Regions from separate parts of the Streptomyces sp. NPDC090442 genome, predicted to be linked through region 2. Evidence: predicted binding sites of a transcription regulator. Region 2 holds the regulator's gene; the other holds the start of a gene.
What was found. The regulator HspR, encoded in region 2, represses chaperone genes until heat shock. The targets are predictions, from matches to a motif close to TTGAGNNNNNNNNNCTCAA.

Region 1: the regulator HspR is predicted to act here: its motif matches at 5,433-5,451, upstream of lon (endopeptidase La).

What each region holds. Positions count from the first base shown of each region.
Region 1 covers NZ_JBIVXW010000002.1:156,597-164,796, forward strand. Annotated here, with positions in the region: gene ACIQU6_RS02505 (hypothetical protein) at 247-1,092, shown strand; gene ACIQU6_RS02510 (MarR family winged helix-turn-helix transcriptional regulator) at 1,185-1,706, opposite strand; gene ACIQU6_RS02515 (lysozyme) at 2,013-2,873, shown strand; gene lon (endopeptidase La) at 2,945-5,410, opposite strand; gene ACIQU6_RS02525 (pentapeptide repeat-containing protein) at 5,559-6,419, opposite strand; gene ACIQU6_RS02530 (rhomboid-like protein) at 6,517-7,371, opposite strand; gene ACIQU6_RS02535 (spermidine synthase) at 7,566-8,200, shown strand, end outside.
Region 2 covers NZ_JBIVXW010000138.1:434-8,633, reverse strand. Annotated here, with positions in the region: gene ACIQU6_RS42965 ((Fe-S)-binding protein) at 1-1,264, opposite strand, end outside; gene dnaK (molecular chaperone DnaK) at 1,600-3,462, shown strand; gene grpE (nucleotide exchange factor GrpE) at 3,459-4,145, shown strand; gene dnaJ (molecular chaperone DnaJ) at 4,191-5,378, shown strand; gene ACIQU6_RS42945 (heat shock protein transcriptional repressor HspR) at 5,380-5,835, shown strand; gene ACIQU6_RS42940 (hypothetical protein) at 5,930-6,334, opposite strand; gene ACIQU6_RS42935 (pyridoxamine 5'-phosphate oxidase family protein) at 6,845-7,249, opposite strand; gene ACIQU6_RS42930 (Uma2 family endonuclease) at 7,292-7,873, opposite strand; partial or broken gene ACIQU6_RS42925 (Clp protease N-terminal domain-containing protein) at 8,067-8,200, shown strand, end outside.

The DNA of each region.
Region 1 (8,200 bases), on a different contig from region 2:
TCTCCGGCCACCTGAACGAGTGAACAACAATCGCAGTTTGACCATCAACTTCCGCGCCACATCAGTTTCGGCCGCAACCCCGCGCAACCCCAAAGCGGGTTTGGAGATGCGTGCCGGTCCTGGAAGGATGCCCGCCCGCAGCCGACCCCCGGGCCGCCAACCGGCCCCGGCCCACCTTTACTCACCCGGCCCGCCACACCGTCCGGCCACCGCTGCGTTCCGGCCACCTCCGGCAGACTTTCCGTCATGCGCATCGCACTCGCCACGGAGCCGGGCGATCCCCAACGCCCCAACGAGGACTACGCATCGGTCGCCCTGCCTGCCTCCGGGGAGGGCGGCGCCCTGGTGCTGCTGGACGGGGTGACCCCGCCGGAGGGGGACGACGGCTGCGTCCATTCCGTGCCGTGGTTCACCGCGCGCCTGGGGGGCGCAATGCTCGAACTGTCGGTTTCACGCCGCGACATGACGCTCACTGAGGTGCTGGCCGCGGCCCTGGCCAAAACGGCCGACACCCACCGCGAAACCTGTGACCTTTCTCACCCCCGCACGCCGCAGGCGACGGTGGTCGCCGCCCGCTGGTCCCCGGACACCGTGGAACACCTGGTGTTGTCCGATTCCGTACTGCTCGTGGCGGAGGCGGACGGCTCGGTGCGTCCCGTGCGCGACACCCGGCTCGACACCCTGCCGCCGGCGGTCCGCGCGCAGCGCGCCGCGGTCCGGGCCCTCCCCCGCGACTCGGCCGAACGCGCCGCCGCGGCCCGGGAGTACGTCCGCGCCGTGGAGGCGCTCCGGAACGCCGAGGACGGCTTCTTCACCGCCGCCGCCGACCCTGCCGTAGCCACCCGCGCCCTCACCGGCACCGCCCCGCGCGCCGAGGTCCGCTCCCTGACCGCACTGACCGACGGCGCCACCCGCTGGGTGGACGTCTTCCGTGCCGGCACCTGGGCCGAATGCGCCGCCCTGGTAGCAACGGCCGGCCCCCAGGCCCTCATCGACCGCGTCCGCACCCTGGAGAACGCCGACCCCCGCTCCACCACCCACCCCCGCGGCAAGCCCCACGACGACGCGGCAGTGATCCACGCGACAACGTGAGCGGGAACGCCCCACCACGAGGCTGGAATTCGCCCCGGAACCCCCCGGCCCCGCCACCACGGGCAACGGAGGCGAACCCCGGAGGGGAGGGGCTAGCCCTCCTCGCCCTCCTGCTCCGCGTTCAACCGATGCAACAGCCGCGCCAACTCCGCGACCTCCGCCCGATCCCACGACGCGAGATTGCACGCATACCGCGCCCGCCGCGCGGTCCGCACGCGGTTGAACCGCTCCCGCCCCTCCTCGGTGATCCGCACCAACACCGCCCGCCCATCGGCCGGATCGGGCGCCCGCGCCACCAGCCCCAGCCGCTCCAGCGCGTGCAGTTGACGGCTTATCGTCGCCTTCCCGACCCCGAAGAACGCCGCGAGGTCGGTGGCCCGCTGCGCCCCCGCGTCGGCGAGCCGCACCAGCAACCCGTAGGCGGCCGCCTCCAGATCGGGGTGGACCTCGCGCGAGAGCTCGCCGGAGGAGGCCCGGGCCCGCCGCAGGAAGACCGCCAATTCGCGTTCCAGCGCCAGGAACGCGGGGTCCACGCCCATCGGCTCGCCCTCCGCCGTGGTACCGCCGGCTCCGGTGTCCTGCACGTCAGCGCCCTTTCCCGCGTCGTCCCTCATGTCCAGCAATTCCCCCGGTGCTTCCCCGATGTTCCCCCGGTGCACTCTCCCGCGTTTCCCGCCGCCGGGAGATTTCCTTCCCGGCCCGGCGGAACCGCAGTTGGGACAGTATTTCGCAGGATGGGACCAACGGCGGTCCGCGCACCCCTTTTACCACGGGGGTCTACGCGCGTATCGTCAGTTCTGGCATGGCCACACCAAGCGTGGCGCCGATACCTCCCCCTCAAAAGGTCACGTCTGCTCCATCGGATTTCCCCCATCGGACCGGGATCCACCGAGATCCACCGAGATCTATGGAGGCACGTAATGCCCGTGCTCAGATCCGGCTCCCCCACCCACCGCCCCGCGCGCTCCCGCGCGGCCGTGGCCGGGATCCTGCTCACGACCGTCTCCCTCCTCGTCGGCCTGCCCGGCACGGCCGGCGCCGCGGCCGCCCGGCGCGCCCCCGAGCCCTCCCACCCCGAACAGGACTGGGCCGGCTCCCAGATCGCCAAGCACGAGGGCGGCAAGGGCGGCGTGCTGCCGCCGCCCTCGCTGACCGCGTCCGTCGAGGGCGTCGACGTCAGCAGCCACAACGGCAGCGTCGCCTGGCCGACGCTGTGGGCCGCCGGCGTGAAGTTCGCCTACGTCAAGGCCACGGAGTCGACCAGCTACACCAACCCCTCCTTCGCCCAGCAGTACAACGGCTCCTACAACTCCGGCATGATCCGCGGCGCCTACCACTTCGCGACGCCCGACACCTCCAGCGGCGCCGCCCAGGCCACCTACTTCGTCGCCCACGGCGGCGGTTGGTCCAAGGACGGCAAGACCCTGCCCGGCGCACTGGACATGGAGTACAACCCCTACGGCGCCACCTGTTACGGGCTGAGCGCCGCGGGGCTGGTGAACTGGATGAAGGACTGGTTCGCCACCTACAAGGCGCGCACCGGGCGGGACGCGGTGCTCTACACCTCCACCAACTGGTGGAAGCAGTGCACCGGCAACTCCGCCGCGTTCGGGAGCAGCAACCCGCTGTGGGTCCCGCGCTACGGCTCCTCGGTCGGCGAACTCCCGGCCGGCTGGGGCTTCCACACCATCTGGCAGTACACCTCGACCGGCCCGACGGTCGGTGACCACAACCGCTTCAACGGGGCGTACGACCGCCTCCAGGCGCTGGCCGACGGCTGACCGCACGGCGGGCCGGCCCGTCCTCCCGCGCAGGGGGACGGGCCGGCCTCCGCCGCACCGTCGCCCGGCTCCTACGCCGCCACCGGGACCTCGGGCCGCTCCCCGTTCCCGGCCGGCGTCAGGGCCAGTTCCAGCACCTGCCGCACGTCCGCGACCGGGTGCACCTCCAGCGCTTCGAGGATCTCGGCCGGGACGTCGTCCAGGTCGGGCTCGTTGCGCTTGGGGATGATCACGGTGGCGATGCCGGCGCGGTGCGCCGCCAGCAGCTTCTGCTTGACGCCGCCGATCGGCAGCACCCGCCCGGTCAGCGAGACCTCGCCGGTCATCGCGACGTCCGGGCGGACCTGGCGACCCGACAGCAGCGAGGCCAGCGCGGTGGTCATCGTGATGCCCGCGCTGGGCCCGTCCTTGGGGACGGCGCCGGCCGGGACGTGCAGATGGACGCCGCGCTCCTTCAAGTCACCCACCGGGAGCTCCAGTTCGGCGCCGTGCGAGCGCAGGAAGGACAGCGCGATGTGCGCCGACTCCTTCATCACGTCGCCGAGCTGACCGGTCAACTGGAGCCCGGAGGCGCCGGTCTCCGGATCGGCCAGCGACGCCTCCACGTAGAGCACGTCGCCGCCGGCCCCGGTGACCGCGAGGCCGGTGACCACGCCGGGCACCGCGGTCCGCCGCTCGGCGGGGTCCTGCGCCGACTCCGGGGTGTGGTGCGGGCGCCCGATGAGCGACCGCAGCTGGTCGGCGCCGACGGTGAACGGCAGCTTCCGCTCGCCCAGTTCGTGCTGGGCGGCCACCTTGCGCAGCAGCCGGGCGATCGACCGCTCCAGGTTCCGCACGCCGGCCTCGCGGGTGTACTCGCCGGCCAGCCGGCGCAGCGCGGCGTCCTCGACGGTGACCTCGTCCGCCGCCAGCCCGGCGCGCTCCAGTTGGCGCGGCACCAGGTGGTCGCGGGCGATGACGACCTTCTCGTCCTCGGTGTAGCCGTCGAGCCGGACCAGCTCCATCCGGTCCAGCAGCGGCTCCGGGATCGCCTCCAGGACGTTGGCGGTGGCCAGGAACACCACGTCGGACAGGTCCAGTTCGACCTCCAGGTAGTGGTCCCGGAAGGTGTGGTTCTGCGCCGGGTCCAGCACCTCCAGCAGGGCGGCGGCCGGGTCGCCCCGGTAGTCGGAGCCCACCTTGTCGATCTCGTCCAGGAGGACGACCGGGTTCATCGAGCCGGCCTCCTTGACGGCCCGCACGATCCGGCCGGGGAGCGCGCCGACGTAGGTGCGCCGGTGGCCGCGGATCTCCGCCTCGTCCCGGACGCCGCCGAGCGCGACCCGGACGAACTTCCGCCCCATGGCGCGCGCCACGGACTCGCCGAGCGAGGTCTTGCCGACCCCGGGCGGCCCGACGAGCGCCAGCACGGCGCCGCCCGCCCGTCGCCCGCCACCGCCCCGGCCGGAATCGCTGCGCGACGCCCCCTTGGACCGCCCCCCGACGAGCCCGAGCCCGCGCTCGGACCGCCGCTTGCGGACCGCCAGGTACTCGGTGATCCGCTCCTTGACGTCCTCCAGTCCGGCGTGGTCGGCATCCAGCACGGCCTTGGCGCCGGCGATGTCGTAGGCGTCCTCGGTGCGCTCGTTCCAGGGCAGCTCCAGGACGGTGTCCAGCCAGGTGCGGATCCAACTGCCCTCGGGGCTCTGGTCGCTGGCCCGCTCCAGCTTGTCGACCTCCTTGAGGGCGGCCTTGCGCACCTCCTCCGGCAGGTCGGCGCCCTCGACCCGGGCGCGGTAGTCGTCGCCCTCGTCCTCCGGGTCGCCGTTGAGCTGGGCCAGTTCCTTGCGGACCGCCTCCAGTTGGCGCCGCAGCAGGAACTCCCGCTGCTGTTTGTCGACGCCCTCCTGGACGTCCTTGGCGATGGACTCGGCGACGTCCTGCTCGGCCAGGTGGGAGCGCAGGACCTCGATGGCGTACTTCAGGCGGGCCACCGGGTCGGCGGTCTCCAGGAGTTGGAGCTTCTGCTCGACGGCGAGGAAGGGCAGGTAGCCGGCGTTGTCGGCGAGCGTGGGGACGTCGTCGATGCCGGTGACCCGGTCGACGACCTGCCAGGCGCCGCGCTTGCGCAGCCAGCTCGTGGCCAACGCCTTGTATTCCGTGACGAGTTCGGCGACCGCGCCCGGCGGGGGCTCGGGGGCCTGCTCCTCGACGGTGGTGCCCTCGACCCAGAGCGCGGCGCCCGGCCCGGTGGTGCCGGAGCCGATCCGCACCCGGCCCAGGCCCCGGATCAGGGCGCCCGGGTCGCCGTCGGACAACCGGCCGACCTGCTCGATCCGCCCGAGCGTGCCGATCGCCGCGTACGTCCCGTCGATCCGCGGCACCAGCAGCACCCGCGGCTTGGTGCCCGACGGGGCGGCGGCCTGGGCGGCCTCCACCGCGGCGCGCACCTCGGCGTCGGACAGGTCCAGGGGCACCACCATGCCGGGCAGGACGACCTCGTCGTCGAGGGGCAGCACGGGCAGGGTGAGCGGTGTGGACGCCGGCTCAGCAGTCATGATCTCCCCTTCGGCAAGCAAGTTGAGCTTTACCCACTCAATGCCGGGGAGCCGACGGTTGTTCCCCGCCATCTGTTCGCTGTGAGCGATCGGCGTGGGGCAACTCGGTGACGGGGCAGGGCGCATGGGCCCTGCGGGAGGGGTGCCGCTACCAGTGGGCGGGGCGGTGCAGCCCCCGCGGCAGCCGGGTGCGCGCATCGCCCCGGGCGGCGTTCATCTGGGCCTGCGTCAGGAAGAGGCCGTCGGTGAGGTCGGCGCCGCGCAGATCGGCGTCCCGGAGGTCGGCGCCGATCATGTCCGCGCTCCGCAGGTCCGCGTCCCGCAGGTCGGCGGCGATCAGATACGCGCCGCGGAGGTTGGCGCCCCGCAGGTCGGCGCCCTTCAGCCGGGCCCCCATCAGGTCCGCGCCCCGCCGCTCCTTCTTACGGCCCGGCACCTTCGCCCGGACCGCCTCGCTGACCCGCAGCAGCAGGACGTTGACCTCGCCGCGGTGCCCGGCCACGTCCACCGCGGCCAGCTCCTCGGCGGTCCCCAGGGTCAGCCGCTCGGTCTTCTCCAGGGCGGAGCGCAGCTCCTCCCGCACCGGGTGGGCCGCGGGCAGCGCCACCGCCTCCGTGAGGTACCAGAGCAGCTCGTGGAGTTGGCGCATCACGGCGAACGCGTCGAACATCGGCCGGGCGGCCTCGGGCGCGCTCCGCCAGTCCCGCCCCTCGAAGGTGACCTGGGAGACCTTCTGCCCGGCGCCGAAGCACTCGAAGACCGTGCAGCCGGAGAAGCCGCGCTGCCGCAGGTCCCGGTGGATGCCGCAGCGGAAGTCGGTCGCCAGGTTGGGGCACGGCCGCCCGGCCTCCTTGTCCAGCGCGAAGTCCGCGGACCGGGCGAACGGCAGCGCCACGCAGCACAGCCCGAAGCAGCTCCCGCAGTCGGAGAGCAGCGGCAGCCGGTCGGCCTCCGGGGCCTGCGGCGGGGTGGACGCGCGGTCCTGGGCGGGGCGGCGCTCGTGCGACACGTTCTCAAGCTCCTGCGGCCGGCGGTCGCTCTTCCGTTGCGGCGCCCGCGAGAGGCCCCATTCTCCGGGATCGGCGCCGTCGGCGGACGGGTCGGGGTCAGGGCGTCCGGGGCGCCCGCAGCGCCGGGTGGCCCAGGTCGCCCAGCAGCGGGGCGGGCCCGGAGCGCTGCGCCCGCCAGTGCCACAGCAGCGGCCAGGCGGTCAGGCCCAGGACGAGCGAGAGCAGATGGCCCCAATCGGTCATCGGGTCCGACGAGTTGAGCAGCCCGGCCACCGCCTGGTAGCCGGCCGCGGCCACCAGGGGCCAGCGCGCCCAGGCGGGCAACAGCCCGGCCAGCGCCCCGATACAGGTCATCACGCCGAAGCTGATCCCGTAGTCGAGGCGGTGCAGCGAGCTGTCCGGCAGCGACCCGGCGGCGACCGAGAAGCCCACCGGCATCTCGGTGGCGAGGGTGGCCAGCGCATGGCCGCCGAAGAACACCACCGCGGTGCGCACCCCGCCGATCCGCCGCTCCAGGGCGGTCACCACGAACAGGAAGACGAGCGCGAACCCGGAGGTCACCCCGCCGGCTATCCACAGCGCGCTGGCGACCAGCACCAGCAGCGGCGCCTGCGCGAGGTGGGTCACGTCCGTACTGGAGCCCTGGAGCAGCGCGGCGACCTCCGAGGGGTTGCCGTGGTCGGCGTAGAACGAGGTGGCCAGGAGCAGCAGCGCGTAGCAGAAGGTGAAGGGGGTGCCGGTGGGGGTGGGGAGCAGCCGCCAGGGACGCAGGGCCTGCCGGGGGCGGCGGGCCGGGGCGTCCACCGGGTCGGGGACGGCCGCGGCCGCCTCCCCGCGCTGGCGGGGCACACCGGCGAGCAGCACCGGGGCCGCGCCGCCGGGGCCGGCCGCGGCCGGGTCCACCCCGTCGCCGACCCGGGCGCCGCCGACCGGCTCCGCCACACTCGTCATCCCAGGTCCTCTCCCCGCCCCCGCGCTCCGTTCGCGACCCACTGTGCCCGGCCAACCCATGAGTCAGCTATGTGAGTGATATCCGTCACGGCCGGCAACCCCCGTGCGGTGCACCGGCGTTGCCCCGCCCCCGCCCGGCGGCGCCGCCCGCCGTCGGTGGACCGGCTAGAGGGGACGTTGCTAAAGATGGCCGCATGGCTCCCGTTCACCCCTGGCATCCGCACGCCGGCGCCGAGCCGGCCGTACGCACCCTGGACCGTCGCGAGGGCCCCCACGGGGAGGTGGTGCTCCGGCAGCGCGACCCGGTCGGGGCGGCCCCCGGGGAGGGCGGTCCGGTCTACGAGATCATCGCCAACGGCTGCTTCCTGATGGACACCTCCGACGGGCGTTCGGAGCGGCTGCTGGTCGACGCGGCGCTCGCCGCGCTGCCGCCGGACCGACCCCGCCCCGCGGTGCTGATCGGCGGGCTGGGCGTGGGCTTCTCGCTGGCCCGGGCGGCCGCCGAGCCGCGCTGGGGCCGGATCGCGGTCGCCGAGCGGGAGGCGGCGGTGATCGACTGGCACCGCGCCGGCCCGCTGGCCACGGTCTCCGGGCCGGCGCTGGCCGACCCGCGCACCGCGGTCCTGCACGCCGACCTGCTGGCCCACCTGCGTACCGACGCCGCCCAACGCCCTTACGACGCCCTGTGCTTGGACATCGACAACGGCCCCGACTGGACCGTCACCGACGACAACGACGCCCTCTACTCCCCCGCCGGACTGGCCGCCTGCCGCGCCGCGCTGACCGACGGCGGGGTGCTCGCGGTGTGGTCGGCCCGGCCGTCCCCGGC
Region 2 (8,200 bases):
TGACCTGGTAGCGGCGCATGTCGACGATGTGGTCGACGTGCTCGATGTCCACCGGGCACTGCTCGACGCAGGCGCCGCAGGTGGTGCAGGACCACAGCACGTCCGGGTCGATGACGCCGTTCGCTTCGAGGGTGCCGATCAGCGGGCGCTCGGCCTCGGCGAGGGCGGCCGCGGGGACGTCCTTGAGCTGCTCCTCGGTCGCCTTCTCGGTGCCCTCCGCGTCCTTGCCGCCGCCGGCGAGCAGGTACGGGGCCTTGGCGTGCGCGTGGTCGCGCAGCGACATGATCAGCAGCTTGGGGGAGAGCGGCTTGCCGGTGTTCCACGCGGGGCACTGCGACTGGCAGCGGCCGCACTCGGTGCAGGTGGAGAAGTCCAGCAGGCCCTTCCACGAGAAGTGCTCGATCTGCGAGACGCCGAACTGGTCGTCCTCGCCCGGGTCTTCGAAGTCGATCGGCTTGCCGGCCGAGACCATCGGCTGGAGCGCGCCGAGCGCCGTGCCGCCGTCCGCCTCGCGCTTGAACCAGATGTTGGGGAAGGCCAGGAAGCGGTGCCAGGCCACGCCCATGTCGGTCTTCAGGGCGACCGTGATCATCCAGATGAAGGAGGTCGCGATCTTCAGACCGGCGAAGAAGTAGGTGAGGTTCTGCAGCGTGCCCAGGCTCAGCCCCTTGAAGACCGCGACCAGGGGGTACGTGACGAAGTACGCCGCCTCGTAGTGGTCGACGCCGTGCTGGGCGCCCTCCAGGGCGTGCAGCGACACGATGCAGATGCCGACGATGAGGATGACGGCCTCGACGAAGTACGCCTGGCCCGTGTTGGAGCCGGCGAAGCGGGACTTGCGGCCCGCGCCGCCCGGCCGGTTGAGCTGCCGGACGGCGATCAGGACGAGGATGCCCACGGTCGTCAGGGTGCCCATGCCCTCGACCCACAGCTCCCAGGGGAGCCAGTTGCCGATCACCGGCAGGATCCAGTCGGCCTTGAAGAGCTGCCCGATGGCGTTGACGATCGTCAGCAGCAGGGACAGGAAGCCCACCGCCACGAACCAGTGGGCCACGCCGATGACGCCCCAGCGGTTCATCCGGGTGTGGCCGACGAACTCCTTGGCCACGGTGACCGTGCGCTGCACGGGCTCGTCGGTGCGGGTGCCGGCGGGCACGGGCTGGCCGAGTCGGACCTGGCGGAAGATCTGCAGGATGGCACGGCCGAACAGCGCGACGCCGACCGCGATTAGGACCAGCGACACGATGATCGCGGCGAGTTGCATGGGAGGCTCCTCGAACCTGCGAGAGCGGGCGAAATCTGAAGGCGCTCCGCGTGATCGGAAGCGGCCGGGCCGCCGGGATCTGAGCGGAACTACTAAGCGGTAACTTTTCGGGTCTGCGCTGAGGTTACCCAGTATTCCGGGCCCCATGAAGCCGCCCGGCCGGTGATCTGTGTCGCGCACGCAACCGTCGCGCGGGCGCCGGCGTCCTCCCGAAGGGTCTGGTGAGGACAAGCGCCCCATAAAAGTTGAGTGGCTCTGACTCAGGTCTGTTGACAGGTTCGCTCGGGTGCTGCACGCTTGAGCCTGTTCCACTCAAGTTAGCTGGAGGAATCGAAATGGCACGTGCGGTCGGCATCGACCTGGGCACGACTAACTCCGTCGTCAGTGTTCTCGAAGGCGGTGAGCCCACCGTCATCACCAACGCCGAGGGCGCCAGGACCACGCCGTCCGTCGTCGCCTTCGCCAAGAACGGCGAGGTGCTGGTCGGCGAGGTCGCCAAGCGCCAGGCGGTGACCAACGTCGAGCGGACGATCCGGTCGGTCAAGCGCCACATGGGCACCGACTGGAAGATCAACATCGACGAGAAGGACTTCAACCCGCAGCAGATCTCTGCGTTCATCCTGCAGAAGCTGAAGCGGGACGCGGAGTCCTACCTCGGCGAGAAGGTCACCGACGCGGTCATCACCGTCCCGGCGTACTTCAACGACTCCGAGCGCCAGGCCACCAAGGAGGCCGGTGAGATCGCGGGCCTCAACGTCCTGCGCATCGTCAACGAGCCCACCGCCGCCGCCCTGGCCTACGGCCTGGAGAAGGAAGACCAGACCATTCTCGTCTTCGACCTCGGCGGTGGCACCTTCGACGTGTCGCTGCTGGAGATCGGTGACGGCGTCGTCGAGGTGAAGGCCACCAACGGTGACAACCACCTCGGTGGTGACGACTGGGACCAGCGCGTCGTCGACTACCTGGTCAAGCAGTTCAACAACGGCCACGGCGTCGACCTCGCCAAGGACAAGATGGCGCTCCAGCGCCTGCGCGAGGCCGCCGAGAAGGCGAAGATCGAGCTGTCCTCGTCCAGCGAGACGACGATCAACCTGCCCTACATCACCGCCTCCGCCGAGGGCCCGCTGCACCTGGACGAGAAGCTCACGCGCTCGCAGTTCCAGCAGCTCACCTCGGACCTGCTCGACCGCTGCAAGACCCCGTTCCACAACGTGATCAAGGACGCCGGCATCTCGCTGTCCGAGATCGACCACGTGGTCCTGGTCGGCGGCTCGACCCGGATGCCCGCCGTCGCCGAGCTCGTCAAGGAGCTGACCGGCGGCAAGGAGGCCAACAAGGGCGTCAACCCGGACGAGGTCGTCGCCATGGGCGCCAGCCTCCAGGCCGGTGTGCTCAAGGGTGAGGTCAAGGACGTCCTGCTGCTGGACGTCACCCCGCTGTCCCTCGGTATCGAGACCAAGGGCGGCATCATGACCAAGCTGATCGAGCGCAACACCACGATCCCGACGAAGCGTTCGGAGATCTTCACGACGGCCGAGGACAACCAGCCGTCCGTGCAGATCCAGGTCTACCAGGGCGAGCGCGAGATCGCGGCGTACAACAAGAAGCTCGGGATGTTCGAGCTGACCGGCCTGCCGCCGGCGCCCCGCGGCGTCCCGCAGATCGAGGTCTCCTTCGACATCGACGCCAACGGCATCATGCACGTGACCGCCAAGGACCTGGGCACGGGCAAGGAGCAGAAGATGACCGTCACCGGCGGTTCGTCGCTCCCGAAGGACGAGGTCGACCGCATGCGTGAGGAGGCCGAGCGCTACGCGGAGGAGGACCACCAGCGTCGCGAGGCCGCCGAGACCCGCAACCAGGGCGAGCAACTGGTCTACCAGACCGAGAAGTTCCTCAAGGACAACGAGGACAAGGTGCCCGCCGAGGTCAAGACCGAGGTCGAGACCGCCGTCGGCGAGCTCAAGGAGAAGCTCAAGGGCGAGGACACGGCCGAGATCAAGACCGCGTCCGAGAAGGTCGCCGCGGTCTCCCAGAAGCTGGGCCAGGCCATGTACGCCGACGCGCAGGCGGCCCAGGGCGCGGCCGGTGCCGAGGGCGCCCAGGCCGGCGGTCAGCAGCAGGCCAAGGCCGAGGACGACGTCGTGGACGCCGAGATCGTCGACGACGAGAAGCCCAAGAAGGACGGTGCGGCGTGACGGAGGAGACCCCGGGCTTCGAGGAGAAGCCCGACGTCCCTTCCGATGCCGCCCCCGAAGACGCGGCACCGGCCGAGTCCGCCGACAAGGCGGGCTCGGCCCCGGCCGGGGACGTCCAGGACGCAAGTCTGACGGCTCAGTTGGACCAGGTGCGCACCGCTCTCAACGAGCGCACCACCGACCTCCAGCGCCTCCAGGCGGAGTACCAGAACTACCGCCGCCGGGTGGAGCGGGACCGCGTGTCGGTCAAGGAGATCGCGGTCGCCAACCTGCTCTCCGAGCTCCTGCCGGTGCTCGACGACATCGGTCGGGCCCGGGAGCACGGCGAGTTGGTCGGCGGCTTCAAGTCGGTGGCCGAATCGCTGGAGATGGTGGCGGCCAAGCTGGGTCTGCAGCAGTTCGGCAAGGAGGGCGAGCCCTTCGACCCGACGATCCACGAAGCGCTGATGCACTCCTACGCGCCCGATGTCACGGAGACGACATGCGTCGCCATCCTGCAGCCCGGGTATCGCATCGGTGAGCGCACGATCCGCCCCGCGCGGGTCGCGGTCGCCGAGCCGCAGCCGGGTGCGCAGGGCGCCAAGTCGGCCTCCGACGAGGAGTCCAAGGGCGCCAAGGGCGGTAAGGGAGCCGAGGGTGCCGAGGCCGCGGACAAGGAGAACGGTGGCCCGGACGAGGGCTGACGTGCGGGCCGGAACGAGAACCGTCCGGAAGGAGGGACGTCGAGGATGAGCACCAAGGACTTCGTGGAGAAGGACTACTACAAGGTCCTCGGCGTCCCCAAGGACGCCACCGAAGCGGAGATCAAGAAGGCGTACCGCAAGCTGGCCCGGGAGAACCACCCGGACGCCAACAAGGGCGACGCCAAGGCCGAGGAGCGCTTCAAGGAGATCTCCGAGGCCAACGACGTGCTCGGCGACGCCAAGCGCCGCAAGGAGTACGACGAGGCCCGGGCGCTGTTCGGCAACGGCGGCTTCCGGCCCGGCCCCGGCGGGGGCGGGAGCTTCAACTTCGACCTCGGCGACCTCTTCGGGGGCGCCGGGGGCGCGGGCGGCTCCGGTTCCGGTTCCGGTGCCGGCGGTTTCGGCGGCGGGCTCGGGGACGTCTTCGGCGGCCTGTTCAACCGCGGCGGCACCGGCACCCGCACGCAGCCGCGCCGCGGCCAGGACATCGAGTCCGAGGTGACGCTCAGCTTCACCGAGGCGGTCGACGGGGCCACGGTCCCGCTGCGGATGTCCAGCCAGGCGCCCTGCAAGGCGTGTTCGGGCACCGGCGACAAAAACGGTACGCCGCGGGTCTGCCCGACCTGTGTCGGCACCGGCCAGATCAGCCGGGGCGCGGGCGGCGGCTTCTCGCTCACCGACCCGTGCGCCGACTGCAAGGGCCGCGGCCTGATCGCGCAGGAGCCCTGCGAGATCTGCAAGGGCAGCGGCCGGGCGTCCAGCGCCCGCACGATGCAGGTCCGCATCCCCGCGGGCGTCTCCGACGGGCAGCGCATCCGGCTGCGCGGCAAGGGCGCCCCGGGCGAGCACGGCGGCCCGGCCGGTGACCTCTACGTGGTCGTCCACGTCGAGGCCCACCCGGTCTTCGGCCGCAAGGGCGACAACCTCACCGTCACGGTGCCGGTCACCTTCCCGGAGGCCGCGCTCGGCGGCGAGGTCAAGGTGCCGACGCTGGGCGGCCCGCCGGTCACGCTCAAGCTGCCGGCCGGCACGCCCAACGGACGCACCATGCGGGCCCGCGGCAAGGGCGCGACCCGTAAGGACGGCACCCGTGGTGATCTGCTGGTCACCATAGAGGTGGTCGTTCCCAAGGACCTCGGCGACCAGGCCAGGCAGGCGCTGGAGTCCTATCGCGAGGCGACCGCGGGCCCGGACCCGCGGGCGGAGCTGTTCCAGGCCGCGAAGGGAGCATGAGATGGACAGCCGGGGCGGGCAGCGTCGTAACCCGTATGAACTGACCGATGAGTCGCCGGTGTACGTCATCTCCGTCGCGGCCCAGCTCTCCGGCCTGCACCCGCAGACCCTGCGGCAGTACGACCGCCTGGGGCTGGTCTCGCCCGACCGTACGGCCGGGCGGGGCCGCCGCTACTCCGCCCGCGACATCGAACTGCTCCGCACCGTCCAGCAGTTGTCGCAGGAGGAGGGCATCAACCTCGCCGGCATCAAGCGCATCATCGAGCTGGAGAACCAGGTCGCGGCGCTCCAGCAGCGGGTCGCCGAGCTCCAGGGCGCCCTGGAGGGCGCGGCCAGCACGATGCGGCAGCGGGAGGCGGCGGTGCACGCCTCGTACCGCCGCGATCTGGTGCCGTACCAGGACGTGCAGCAGACCAGCGCGTTGGTCGTCTGGCGGCCCAAGCGGTCGTCGGAGTGACGGCGCGCTCGACGCGATGAAGGGCCGGGGTGGCGCAGCCACCCCGGCCCTTCGCGCGTTCCCATCGGGCGGTTCCCGTCCAACTCCCCTGTGATCAGCAGCCGTTGTAGCCCGCGGTGGGCATCGACAGCCGCCGGTGCACCCGCGACTTCATCGCCAGGGTGTAGACCGGCTCGTCCAGGTCGGCGGTCTCCAGTCGGATGCCGGCCGCCGCGCAGCGTTCGGTGAACTCGTCGGCGCCGTTGATGGCGTACTCCAGTGCCCGGCGGTTGGGCGCGACGAACACGTCGACCAGGCCCTTCTCGACGTCGTGCCACAGCGCGCTGTGGTCGGCGCGCAGTTGGTGCAGGCTGAGCTGGCAGGTCAGGCGGTAGTCACGGGCTGCCGCCCACTGTTTGCACATGGCGTGCTGGCTGCGGTCATCGACCAGGAACGGATCCTCGTCCAGCTCGGACAGCGGCATCAGGCAGGCGATCGCCGTCACTCGGACCGAGTTCATCGTGCCCTCCGGGGCGTGGCGACTGTGGGGGCGACGATACCCCCGCGAAGGGCCCGGGGTGGAGGGGCGGCGCCGGGCGGCGACGCATATCCGCAGGCGTGGCAGATCTTCCAGCCGTCCTGATTCACGGCCAACTGCCCGCCGCAGCGCGGGCAGTTCTCGGCGGACGGGCGGGGACGCCCGGTGCGTTTCTTGGGCAGCGGGCGCGGAACGGTCGTCGTGCTGCGTAGTGCCGACGCCATGCGGCCTCCCACTGCCGTCTTTTCTGCCCGGGACAGGTCCGATGCCGCTCACGGATGTGCGGAGGTGTTCGGTTCCTGCCGTTCTTGAGTACCAGTTGGGGGCCCGGGAGCGGACTTGAACGGTCCGGTTTCGGCCAGGTCCGGACCTGGTGGGCGGGCCGGGCCGCCCGGTACCCGTACCGGCCAGGCGTGTCGGCGGGCATACGGCCGATACCGGGGCGTGGTGCGCGGGCGCGCCGGGTGGTGGGGCGCGCGTCGGCGGGGGCGCTCAGGCCCGCCCGAGGGCCCGGGTCACCGCGATCTCGATCAGCACGCGGTCCGGGTTGGGCGACGGGGTCCGGCCGTACCGTGCGGCGTACCGGCGCTCGGCGTCGGCCACCGCCTCCGCGTCGGTCCGCACCCGGGCGACGCCCTCCAGGGTCGCCCAGCGGCGGCGGTCCACCTGGCACACCGCCACCCGCGCCCCGTCGGCGCCGGCGGCGAGGACGTTCTTGACCTTGGTGCTGTCCTTGCGGGTGATGACCCGCGCGATCCGCTGCCCGGCGTCGTAGGTGACGCCGACCGGGACGACGTGCGGGGTGCCGTTGGCCCGCGGCGTCGTGAGGGTCGACATGAGGTGCTCGTCCCAGAAGGCGAGGTACTCGGGGGGCAGTGCGCTCAGGTCGTGGGCCATGGGGCCAGGGTAGTTGGGGGCCGGAGAGCGGCCCCCGTCCGGTCACACGAACTCGGCCGTCTCCAGGTCGAAGGAGAAGGGGGCGGGGAGGGGGAGGGGCTTGCCGAAGGGGACGGTGGTGTGGCCCCCGTAGTCTCCGCCGGAAGGCTCGCCGAACAGCGTCACCGCCGACGTGTCGCGGTCGACGAGGAGGTAGAGCGGAATACCGGCACGGGCGTAGGCGTACCTCTTGCCCTCGCGGTCGTTCCGGGGCTTGCTCGACGTCACCTCGACGACCATGGCGACGCCGTCGCTGGGCATCCACGGCGGTGCGCCCCGGAAGAGGCGCAACGCGTACGGGGCGATGGTGGCGTCGGGGATCACGTGGTCCGTGGGCTGGTCTTCGCTGCTGGAAAGGACGAGTCCCTTGTAGCCCGAGATCTGCATGTCGGTTGCGGACCTTCGGGTTACCTGCGTGCCGATGACGCTCAGGTAGTCCTCGTGGTCGCCGTCCGTCGGCGGTGTCACAACGATCTCCCCCTCGACGAGCTCGGCCCGGAACCCCTCAGGGGTGTCCAGGCTGAGAAAGAAGTCCAGGAGGGTTTCCTTGTCCGTGGCCATCGGCTCGTGTGCCATAGCCGTCATGCTGCACCTCCTTGTGGTCGAAGGCCAGTGTCACGGGCCCCACCAGCGGGATGAGGCCGATGGTCGGATCTTCACTCGTAAGCGTGAGCGATTTACTTGAGTGGAGTAGACTCAACTTATCGCATGTTGCGCAAGGCAGGATTGGATAGGGGAGCGCGCGGAGCGCCGGACGCACGAGGAGGACCAGGCAGACGTGGACGCCGAGCTGACCAACAAGAGCCGAGAGGCGCTGAGCGCCGCCAATGAGCGGGCGGTCACCGCCGGGCACGCGGACATGACGTCCGCGCACCTCCTGCTCGCCCTGCTCGCCGGGCAGGACAACGAGAA